Regions from separate parts of the Staphylococcus durrellii genome, predicted to be linked through region 1. Evidence: predicted binding sites of a transcription regulator. Region 1 holds the regulator's gene; the other holds the start of a gene.
The links. Region 1 encodes Rex, which represses fermentation and respiration genes when NADH is low (regulators of the CRP and FNR family bind a similar motif). Its sites were predicted from a motif close to TTGTGAAATATTTCACAA; they were not measured.

Region 1 (5,807 bases):
TGTAATAAATCTGCTAATTCTATATCATGTGTAGCTGCAATGATTGTAAATTGCTCTGAGTCATTGAGGTGAGATAATACTGATTCAGAGGCAGCGATTCGTTCTGTCGTGTTAGTGCCTTTAAATATTTCATCTATAAAGCAATATACATTTTGATTTTGTGGAATTTTAAAGAGACGATTAATTGATTTTAATTCACTCATAAAATAGCTATCGCCAGAAGTGATACTATCTTGATTAACCATTGCTGTATAAATTAAACCGGGTTTATAGACAAATTTCTTCGCCGTAGTAGTATTAACACTTTGAGCTAATAATAAATTCACGGCTAAAGCTTTCATAAATGTTGATTTACCGGAAGCATTAGAACCTGTAAGCAACATATTAAAGTCTAAAGTTAAACTATTTGGTACTGCTTTGTTTAGAAGAGGATGAACAAGATCGTCAAATTCGACCTTATCCTCAGTTGTTTTTGGTACTGAATAAGAGTCTAAGCTCTTACGCCATAAAGCAACAGAATAATGATTATCTAACATAGCAATATAGTCATAACAGGCTAGTACTTCGTCTTCATAACGTTTAAAGCTCGCTTGAATTAAATGGAACAGAAAATAATCGAGCATTAAAAGCATTTTAATAAATGCTATAACCGTAAAGGCGTCATTGTCAGTAGAAGCCTTGCCCAGTAGCCAACTAAAACGACGCGCTACAATAAAATGTTTAAAATCTACAGAGATGTCTGGTAAATCGTCGGATTTACTTAATTTATAAGCTTTATTGACCACGGAAGAATTATAAAACATTGAATTTAAATCTTCTATATAAGTTCTTTTTAACATGCCACTCAAGGCCATATTATATATACAAACTAATATTAGTAACATAATACCTAAACCAGTATTTAATAAAGTAATAATTATAGCTATTAAAGGCAAGTATGTAGAAAACATGTAAAAATAGTTACGTTTTATTGGCTGAAGCTGATCTGGAAAAATTGGATAAATTGTTTTACCAATTTTAGCTAAATGATAAGCAACAAAATTTCGTACACCATCATTTTCATTAAACACTTGAAATAATTTTTCGTTATTAATTTTTTTCATGTGTCTTAGTGCAGATACTAATCGCATTTCACCAATTGCTGTAAAGTTAAAATTCATAATACTAAACAATTGTGGCATATCTAAATCGTTCCAAGTTTTATCATCAATCAATAAGTTTGTATCATAATTGTCTTTGTAAAGTTCATATTGATAATCATGTCGGCTATTGGGTCTGATAAACTTTTCTAACGGTTTGATGTTGTCCCATAATGTGGGTAATTCATTTTTAAGTTTAATGCTATTAACAATTTCAGTAATTATAACTAATAAAATACTAGCTACTATTAACGCGAGTATAAGCCAAAGAATAGTTGGCATGGTGTAACTGCTCCTTTTTTATGTCTAGTCTATAGGTTAATTGTGTCATTGATTATATTTTGACGCAAGGTTATAGGAAATTTATAATAATATGAATGTCAATAGGGAACGTGCGTACTTATTAACAATTAGTGCATAAACTGTGGATAAGTGATGGGAAAAGCTGTGGATTAGGGGGAATAATGAAAAATGTAGCAAATATATAGTGACATATTAATTGTGGATAACTAGGATAACTTTGTGGATAGCCTTTATTAACGTAGTTAAGATGTGAATAAAAAAGTTGATAAAAAAATAGAGAAAATGAGGTGACTCATTTTCTCTATTTTTTATAAAGTGACTTATATGTTAAGATTCCTGTAAATTTTCCCATTTATTCATAGCATGTTCTAATTTGTGTTCGGTCTCTTCTTTTTCGAGCGCAAGTTCATTTGATTTTGATGGGTTGTTGTATATTTCTGGTGTTAGTAACTGTTCCTCAATTTCAGCGATTTTATTTTCGTAAGTTTCAATATCGCTCTCATATTGTGCTATTTTACGCTCTCGTTGTCGTTGTTCTTTTTTCTGTTCTTTTTGGGAGAGGTAAGAATTAGTATTACTGTTTGCTTCAAACGCTTGGTTACTTGTATGTTCAAGGTTTGTTTGTTGGGCAGCTAGTGCATGTTTTTCAGCGATTTTATCTAAGTAATACTGATAGTCTCCGATATATAAAGTGCCACCTGCACTATCTAGATCAAATATTTTATTAGCTAATTGAGTAATAAAGTAACGATCATGTGAGACGAAAATAATTGTACCATCAAAATCTTGTAAGGCTTGTTCTAACATTTCTTTCGAATCAATATCTAGGTGGTTAGTAGGTTCATCTAGGATTAAAACGTTATTGCGCTCTAACATTAATAACGCAAGTTGAAGCCTTGCTTTTTCGCCACCTGATAAATCGTTAATCATTTTCTTAACGTCTTCTTGTACAAATAAGAAGCGGCCCAGAACGGCCCTAATGTCTTTCTCGTTCATAGTAGGATATTGATCCCATACATAATCGAGAATCATTTTAGTAGATTTAAATTCGGCTTGCTTTTGATCATAGTAACCAATCTTCAAATTGGCCCCAGTTGTTATTTCTCCGGCTAATGCGTGTTGCTTTTCGGCGATTGTTTTAATAAGAGTTGATTTACCTATACCATTTGGACCAATAATTGCGATATGATCTCCCTTAGTTACTTCTAATGAAATAGGTTCAGTAATAGGTTCTTCATAACCAATTTCCAATTGTTTAATATGAAAAACATCATTACCAGTATTACGCTCAAAGTCAAAAGTGATATTCGCGCTTCGAGCATCAATTAGTGGTTTATCTATAGTTTGCATCTTTTCTAAAGTCTTTCGTCTACTTTTGGCCATACCCGAAGTAGAGGCTCTAGCAATATTTTTATCGACAAATGTTTCAAGTTTTTTAATCTCTGCTTTTTGTTTTTCGTATTCTTGCATTCGTTTTGCATAATATTTGTCACGTTGTTCGATAAATTGTGCATAGTTTCCTTGGTAATGTTGGACATCACCTAAAGCCACATCATAAATTTGATTAACAATTTTATCTAGAAAGTATCTGTCGTGACTGATAATAACAATAGCACCTTTAAAGTAGTTTAAATAACCCTCTAACCATTCTGTTGTTTCCATATCGAGATGGTTAGTAGGCTCATCTAATAGCAGTAAATCAGGTTCACTTAATAACATTTGAGCTAATGATAAACGCGTCTTTTGGCCACCACTAAAATCATTTATTGGACGGTCAAAATCTGCTTCATCAAAGTTCAAGCCATGTAATACAGTTTTAATTTTACTTTCGTATTGATAGCCCTCTAATTGTTCAAATTGATTTGATAGGCTTTCGTATTTTTCAAGATGCACTTTATATTTGTCACTATCAAAGTCATCTGCATGTTGCGCTAACCAATCAGTTTCTTGGTTCATTTGTTGGCCTAATTTTTTAATATGCTCAAAAGGTTTGGACATTTCTTGAATTACAGTAGAAGTTGTATTCAAGGTCATTTGCTGTGTTAAGTAACCTAACTTTAAATTTTTAATTTTTGAGATATGCCCGCCGTCATACCCCTCTACACCTGCAATGATTTTCATTAATGTAGATTTTCCGGCGCCATTTCTACCTACAATACCGATTCGCTCGCCAGTCTTAATTTCTACATTAACATCATTAAAAATATCTTCACCATCGAAAGATTTCGATATATCGTTTAGTTGTAATAATATCATGTTTTGTGCACCTCACTAATATGTCTATTTTACCTTATATAAGTGTTAGATAAAACTACGATTGTTTATTTTTATATTTTATTAATGTATAATATTATAGTAATTGCTTCCATTCATAGCTTTGTATATTTTCGTAATAATAGGGGGACTTAATTTTGGCGCATCAAAGTGATAAAATTCCTCGTGCTACATTAAAGCGTTTACCTTTATATTATAGATTTGTGAATACTTTAAAATCAAAAGGCATAGACAGAGTGAATTCTAAAACGATTAGCGAAGGACTAAATATAGATTCTGCAACTATTCGTCGAGATTTTTCATATTTTGGAGAACTAGGTAAAAAAGGATACGGATATAATATAGAAAGTCTGTTGAACTTTTTTAAACACGAAATAAATGAAAATAATGAAATTAAGATTGCCATTGTGGGCGTTGGTAATTTAGGTAAGGCATTGTTGAATTTTAATTTTTCTATTCACGATGAAATGACAATTACTGAGGCTTTTGATATTCGAGAGGATATTATAGGTGCTAAAGTTGGAAATGTTACGGTAAAACATTATAACGATATAGAAAACATTTTAAAAAAAGAAGAAATCGATGTCGTTATTCTTACAACTACTGAAAATGCGGCGCAACAAGTAACAGATCAACTCGTGCAATCTGGCGTAAAAGGTATTTTGAATTTTACACCAACTAGAGTTAATACCCCTTCAGATGTTCAAATACATCATATAGACTTAGGTATTGAATTACAATCATTACTATTTTTTATGCGTAATTATGGAGATAAATAAATTAAATATATTGAAGCTATCTTATGAGATTTTGTCTTTTAGACATTAAAAAAGGTAGCTTTTTTATTTGGTAATGATTTATCAATAATTTTTTCAACCTAATTTACCCATTCTAAAAAATTGATTACAATACTATTACAATTAAACAAATAGTCTTGAAAAGTACGATCAAATCTAATATTATTATTCTTATTAATTTAATCGGAAAAGAGGGATTTATTTGGTGTGGTTAGTATTTAGTGGTCTCATCGTAGGGGCTTTATTAGGCTTCGTTATGCAACGCACACGGTTTTGTTTAGCAGGTGGTTTCCGAGATATGTATATTCAAAAGAGTAATAAAATGTTTTATGCCTTATTAATAGCCATATCCATACAAAGTATTGGACTACTTATTTTGACTTCTACAGGCATCGTTAAAGTACCAACAGAATCATACCCTATAATAGGGACGGTTATTGGATCATTTATTTTTGGAGTTGGAATGATTTTATCTGGTGGATGTGCTACTGGTACATGGTATCGTGCCGGAGAAGGTTTAATAGGTAGTTGGATAGCTTTAGCTTTATATGCGTTCACTTCAGCAGTTACTAAATTTGGTTTATTACTACCTATATTGAATAAAATTAACAAACCAACAAATGTTAATGCTAGCATGTCACAAACAACCGGTATTCCAATGTGGGTTTGGGTTTTATTATTAGTTATTATTACACTGTTTTTCGTAGTGAAAACTTTACGTAAGCCAAAAGTTGCTGTGCCAACATTAAAACGTAAATTTACAGGTGTACGCTATTATTTATTTGAGAAGAAATATCATCCTTTCGTAGCAGCCATTTTAGTAGGTATTATTGCGTTGTTGGCTTGGCCAGTAAGTGAAACTACAGGTAGAATGGATGGACTTGGTATTACGACTCCTTCAGCTAATTTAGTACAATTTTTAGTCAGTGGAGATGTTAAATTATTAGACTGGGGCGTATTTTTAGTTTTAGGTATATTCCTTGGTTCATATATAGCAGCAAAAGGTGCAAGAGAATTTAAATGGAGATTACCGGACAAAAAGACAATTAGAAATAGTGTATTTGGAGGTACGTTCATGGGATTTGGTGCATCTGTAGCAGGAGGTTGTTCAATTGGTAATGGTTTAGTATCAACTGCGACAATGTCTTGGCAAGGATGGATAGCTCTAGCTTCAATGATTCTAGGTGCATGGTTTATGAGTTATTTTATCTTTATTAGGCCTATGAAAAAAGCTCAAAAGGCACAAGCGACCTCAGCAAAAAGTGCCAATATAAGTGGACAAACGCAAACAACA
Region 2 (5,807 bases), 890 kb from region 1:
AGGTAAACCCGAATTAAAGACGATGCGTGCAGCCTCAGGGTCACAGTAAAAGTTAAATTCAGCTATTGGTGTTACGTTGCCTCTACTTGCACTACCACCCATCATAACTATTTCTTTAATATTGTTTTTTACCTCAGGAAAAGTTTTAAGCAGTAAGGCAATATTTGTCAGCGGACCAATAGGTATAATACTTATAGGTTCCTCGCTATTTATTAATGTTTCATACATAGCAAGTACAGCATTATTTGATGCCAATGTATCTAAGCTTACCTCTGGAAAAAGGTATCCATCCATTCCAGATTCACCATGTACATCACTTGCGCTAACGATATCAGATATTAGAGGGTGTGATGCACCACGATGCACAGGAACGTCGCTATTAAAATAATTCGTTAATTTCAAAGCGTTAGCTGTTGTTTTTTCTACACCTACATTTCCATTAACAGTTGAAATCATTTTTACGTTGAATTGCGGATTGTTTAAGGCGATACTAATAGCTGCGGCATCGTCAATGCCTGGATCAGTATCTATAATTATAGGTTGTTTCATTTCTTTACCTCCTATATATAATAACGCTACAACTATTATTGTAATAGCTGTAACATTAATATGATAACAAAAGAGGGGGCAATAAACATAAAAAAGACTTCTCCATAAGGAGAAGTCTTTAATAGATTATAGGTGATGTGAGTGTCCACCTTGCATTACCCAATAAGTACCAATAATACTAATTAGAGTAATAATAATCGCGAATATTACTTTGAAACTTTGTAAGTTACCGTCTTTACCTTCAGTTAAGTGCATGAACATTAATAATTGAACTGCGGCTTGAATGAAAGCAAAGCCGAAAATAATAGTAATTTTTGCGTTTAACGTCAATGATGTGTATAGAGTTACGAAAACTGCTAAGATTGTCAGAACGATAGAAGCAATAAATCCTACTGTATGTTTAACTATTGTATTCATCCGCTATACACCATCCCTATCATATATACGGCAGTGAAGATGAAGATCCAAACAACATCTAAAAAGTGCCAGTATAAACTTACTATAAATAATTTTGGAGCATTATCTTTATTTAATCCGCGCATTGCTACTTGAATTAATAAACAAATAATCCAACAAATACCTAATGATACGTGGGCCCCGTGTGTGCCTAGCAAGATAAAGAAACTAGACCAGAATGAACCGATAGTTGGATTTACACCTTCATGAACATAGTGAGTGAACTCGTAAATTTCAAAACCTACGAAAACTGCACCGAGTAGAACAGTGATTATCATCCAAATCATCATTAGTTTTTGATTTTCTTTTCTCATATAGTAAATGGCGATACCACAAGTATATGAGCTGATTAACAATGCAAATGTCATAATGAGTACTAAAGGTAATTCAAACAATTCAGTAGTCATCTTATCAGCATAATCACCGCCATGTTGCAACGTTAACAATGCTGCAAATAACGTACCGAACAGTGAAAATTCAGCTGTAAGGAATATCCAAAAGCCAAGTTTATTCAGATTACCTTCATGCGAACGTGAATCAATAGTATTTGTATCATGACTCATGACTTACAGCCTCCCTTTCTCTTTTACGTGCCTCTCGAAGTCTAGTTTCAGTTTCTTCGATTTCAGATACATGGATATGGTAACCATGGTCGATTTGGAAACTTCTATAAATCATACAACCGAATAGGCCTAATAAGCATATGATGGCAGGTATGATTGTTTCGAAGATTAAGAAGAAACCTCCGATTAATAAGAAGATACCCATGAAGACACCAACATGTGTATTGTTAGGCATGTGAATTTCTGAATAATTGTGGTTGTCTAAGTAGTGACGACCGTGTTCTTTCATGTTTACAAACGTATCATAATCATTCCAGTCTGGAGTGACTGCAAAGTTATATTTAGGAGGCATAGCTGAAGCCGTTGACCACTCTAAAGTACGTCCTAATCCATACCAGTTATCACCAGTTGCTTCGCGTGGAGCAGTGAAGTGACTGTATACAATACTTGCTACTAGGAACATAAAGCCAAGCGCCATTAGTAATGCACCGATTGATGAAATTACGTTTAGTAACCACCAACCATCTTGTGGCATATAAGTGTATAAACGACGTGGCATACCATCTAAACCTAGTACGAATTGTGGTAAGAAACAAACGTTAAATCCAATCATGAACAACCAGAAACACCATTTGTTAAGCGTTTCGTTTAATTTATAACCTGTCATCTTAGGATACCAGTAAATTAAACCGCCTAGACAAGCGAATACAACACCTGTTACGAGTGTGTAGTGGAAGTGTGCCACTAAGAAATACGTATTATGGTATTGGTAATCGGCTGCTGCCATTGCTAGCATTACACCCGTAACACCACCTAATAAGAAGTTAGGGATGAAAGCTAATGCCCATAGCATTGGTGATTCGAATGAAATTCTACCTTGGTACAATGTGAATAACCAGTTAAATAATTTAACTCCGGTAGGAATACCAATCATCATTGTTGTAATTGAGAAGAATGAGTTAATTAATGCACCATTACCCATTGTAAAGAAATGGTGAACCCAAACTAAGAAACTTAAGAATGCGATACCTGCTGTTGCCCATACCATACTTTGATGGCCGAATAATCGTTTACGAGCAAACGTCGGTATAATTTCGGAATAAACACCAAATGCTGGCAAGATAACGATATAAACCTCAGGGTGCCCCCATACCCAGAAGAAGTTTGCCCATAGCATCGGCATACCGCCATTTGCAACTGAGAAGAATGCAGTGTCAAAGATTCTATCAGTTGTAAATAGTGCTAATGCAACTGTTAGTACCGGGAATGCCAAAATAACGATTAAAGCTGTGATAAAAGTTGTCACAGTAAACATAGGCATTTCCATGAATTTCATAGTAGGTGTTTTACATCTAAGTATAGTAACGAAGAAGTTAATCCCCGTCATTAGCGTACCGATACCAGATATCTGAATCGCTATTAGATAGTAGTTAACACCTGGTCCTGGACTGAACTCGCCAGCAAGCGGTGCATAGTTTGTCCAACCTGCTGCAGGAGAACCACCAACGATAAATGATAAGTTGAATAGTAACATTCCTACGAAGAACATCCAGAAACTTACGTTGTTTAGTACAGGGAAGGCAACGTCTCGAGCACCAATTTGTAATGGCACTACAACGTTCCATAATCCGAAAATAAATGGCATAGCCATAAAGATAATCATGATAACACCGTGTGTACTAAAGATTTCGTTGTAGTGGTTAGACTCTAAAAACTTATTGTCTGGCAAAGTTAATTGAGTACGTATTAATAGTGCATCAATACCACCACGTACAAACATTAGTACAGCACAAATGATATACATAGCGCCGATTTTTTTATGGTCAATAGATGTGAACCATTCTCTGTATAGATATTTCCATAATTTAAAGTACGTAATTACTGCGATCAAACCGATAATCATGAATGGGGCACCGATTTGTGCCATTGTAATCATCCAGTTACCGTGAACGAGTAATTGATCCCATGGAAAATTCATTAATGTCCACCTCCATGTTCATGGTCTTTTTTCTCTACTTCAGATGTTTTTTTATCTTTAGATCCTTCAGAGATTTTTTCCATTTCATCCATATTATGAGATTCTTCACCTTTGAACTCACTATTATATGGTTGTTTGTTGCTTAAAATCATTTTCTTCATTCCGTGACGTTCATAGTTAGCATTTGTAACTTGTGGCTTACGTTTTGGTTTGTCCGGTTTGCTTAAGACATCTTCTTTAATTTGTTTTTCACTATTAAAGTTAGGGTCTTTTTGTACGTAGTTATAGCGTTTGTAAGCATAAAATACATACTCAGGATCAGCAGCCGGGTCAACAAATGCCATGTGAGTACCACTGAAAGTTAGATTTTTATTTTCAGTCGTAGGTAAAAGTTGCTTATCGAAAGTATCTTGATCTAATACTTTTTTCTTCTTAGCATCTTTAACCCAGTCATTAAACTTACTTTGGCTAACAGAATTTACATTGAATGTTTGTCTAGCAAATCCTTCACCATTGAAGTTTGAGTTACGACCTCTAAACGTTCCAGTTTTGTCCGATGTTAACGTCCAATCCATAGTCATACCTGTCATAGCGTATTTTTGACCACCAAGTTGTGGAATCCAGAAACTTGTCATCATATCCATTGATTGAAGTTTGAATACTACAGGACGATTTTTAGGGATAGTTAAATGGTTTACAGTTTCTATTTTTTGATCTGGATAACTAAAGAACCATTTATAACCAGCACTTGTTGCATAAACTACAAGCGGATCATCCTTTTTCTCTGGTGGTTTTTCATATTGATACAATGATTTGACCGTAGGGATTGCTAAAGCAACAACAATTATAATTGGAACAATAAACCAAATTGCTTCGATTAATGAATTGTGATGCATCTTACCAGATTCTTTATTATTACCTAATCTATATTTGATTAAGAATAAAGCGAACATGATAAGTACAACAGCTACAATAACAAGCATGAAGATGATTGAATAAATAATCAAAAACTTCGAGTCACTTGCCATTGGCCCTTTTGGGTTTAAGACTTCTACATTAGAACAACCACTAAGTAAAATTAGTGAGCCAAACAGTAGAAGCAAAGACTTAAATTTTGACACTTTTTTTGACCTCCTAATACTACAATTGTAGGGCTTACCATCAATTTTAAGATATTCCGCAATATTTACAAGTGTTTCAAGCAAAAAAAATATTGTAAAATTAAAACAACCCCAACAGAATCAACGTCTGGTGGGGGATGAAAGATTTGTTAAAATTATGTGTACATTTTGTGAAAAACGTCAAAATTGAAAGAAAAGTGACAAATACGCTTAAGGCAGTGATAAACGTTATCATTTAAAACGTTTATTAAACATTATGTATATTATTTAACTTCAATATAACGTACAGATTTTTCTACTGCTCCATCTGAGTCTTGAACTTTATATTCTATTTTATATTTGCCTTTTGTATTTGTATCGATATGTCCATTGACTTTAATTTTATCTGTTAGGTCGCCATCTTCTTTATCAAATGCATGAACTCCATTTAATAAGTTATAGTCAATACCTTTTTTTACTATAGTATCTTTGGCACCCTTTATTTCAGGTATTGAATTATCAGTAGCTTCTGCATTTAAATTAGGCGTTACTAATGTAGCTGATACTCCTAAAGCTGATAGTGATTGTAATAATTTATTCATGACGTTTACCTCCGTATGAAAACTGACCTTATGTTTAGATTAACTATACCTTATAATTTGAATATATACATCGTACTATGGTCCTAAAATCATTTCAAACGGCTAAAATTCATTTTTTTCTTTGAAACAAGTAAATGCAGGCAATTAATTTTAATAAAAATGATAGGATCAATAAATTTTAATGAATTAGAGTCTAAACATTAATCCTAGATTAATAGCCCTTAAATGATTTCAAGTTTGAACGTTTTCCTAGGTGATAGCTTTACCCTGTATGTGTCAAAATGAATACGAAGTTTAAGTTTATATACGAGTGCCACCGTTTTTCCTTTAAAACATGTACGATTTAATAAAAGTTACTAATCTTAATTGCCAAGGTATTTCTATACGAAGAGCTATCTGGGGTTCACTTGAATATCCGTTTAAGCAATAAATAAAGCCAAGCATCAAGCATGAAATGGATTGTGTCTTAATGAGATGAATCATAAGTAAAATAGTAATTTAACTAAATACCAAATTTCATAAAAACAAAGAAAACGTCAGGTGCTATCCATATAAGATA

Region 2: a site for Rex is predicted at 4,836-4,853, ahead of qoxA (cytochrome aa3 quinol oxidase subunit II). Genes of this name have one in related genera too.

What each region holds. Positions count from the first base shown of each region.
Region 1 covers NZ_JADIIO010000001.1:840,980-846,786, forward strand. Annotated here, with positions in the region: gene ISP02_RS03960 (MutS-related protein) at 1-1,421, opposite strand, end outside; gene ISP02_RS03965 (ABC-F family ATP-binding cassette domain-containing protein) at 1,770-3,698, opposite strand; gene ISP02_RS03970 (redox-sensing transcriptional repressor Rex) at 3,854-4,495, shown strand; gene ISP02_RS03975 (YeeE/YedE family protein) at 4,716-5,807, shown strand, end outside.
Region 2 covers NZ_JADIIO010000001.1:1,729,097-1,734,903, reverse strand. Annotated here, with positions in the region: gene rihC (ribonucleoside hydrolase RihC) at 1-549, opposite strand, end outside; gene qoxD (cytochrome aa3 quinol oxidase subunit IV) at 676-966, opposite strand; gene qoxC (cytochrome aa3 quinol oxidase subunit III) at 963-1,568, opposite strand; gene qoxB (cytochrome aa3 quinol oxidase subunit I) at 1,558-3,546, opposite strand; gene qoxA (cytochrome aa3 quinol oxidase subunit II) at 3,546-4,667, opposite strand; gene ISP02_RS08310 (immunoglobulin-like domain-containing protein) at 4,931-5,248, opposite strand.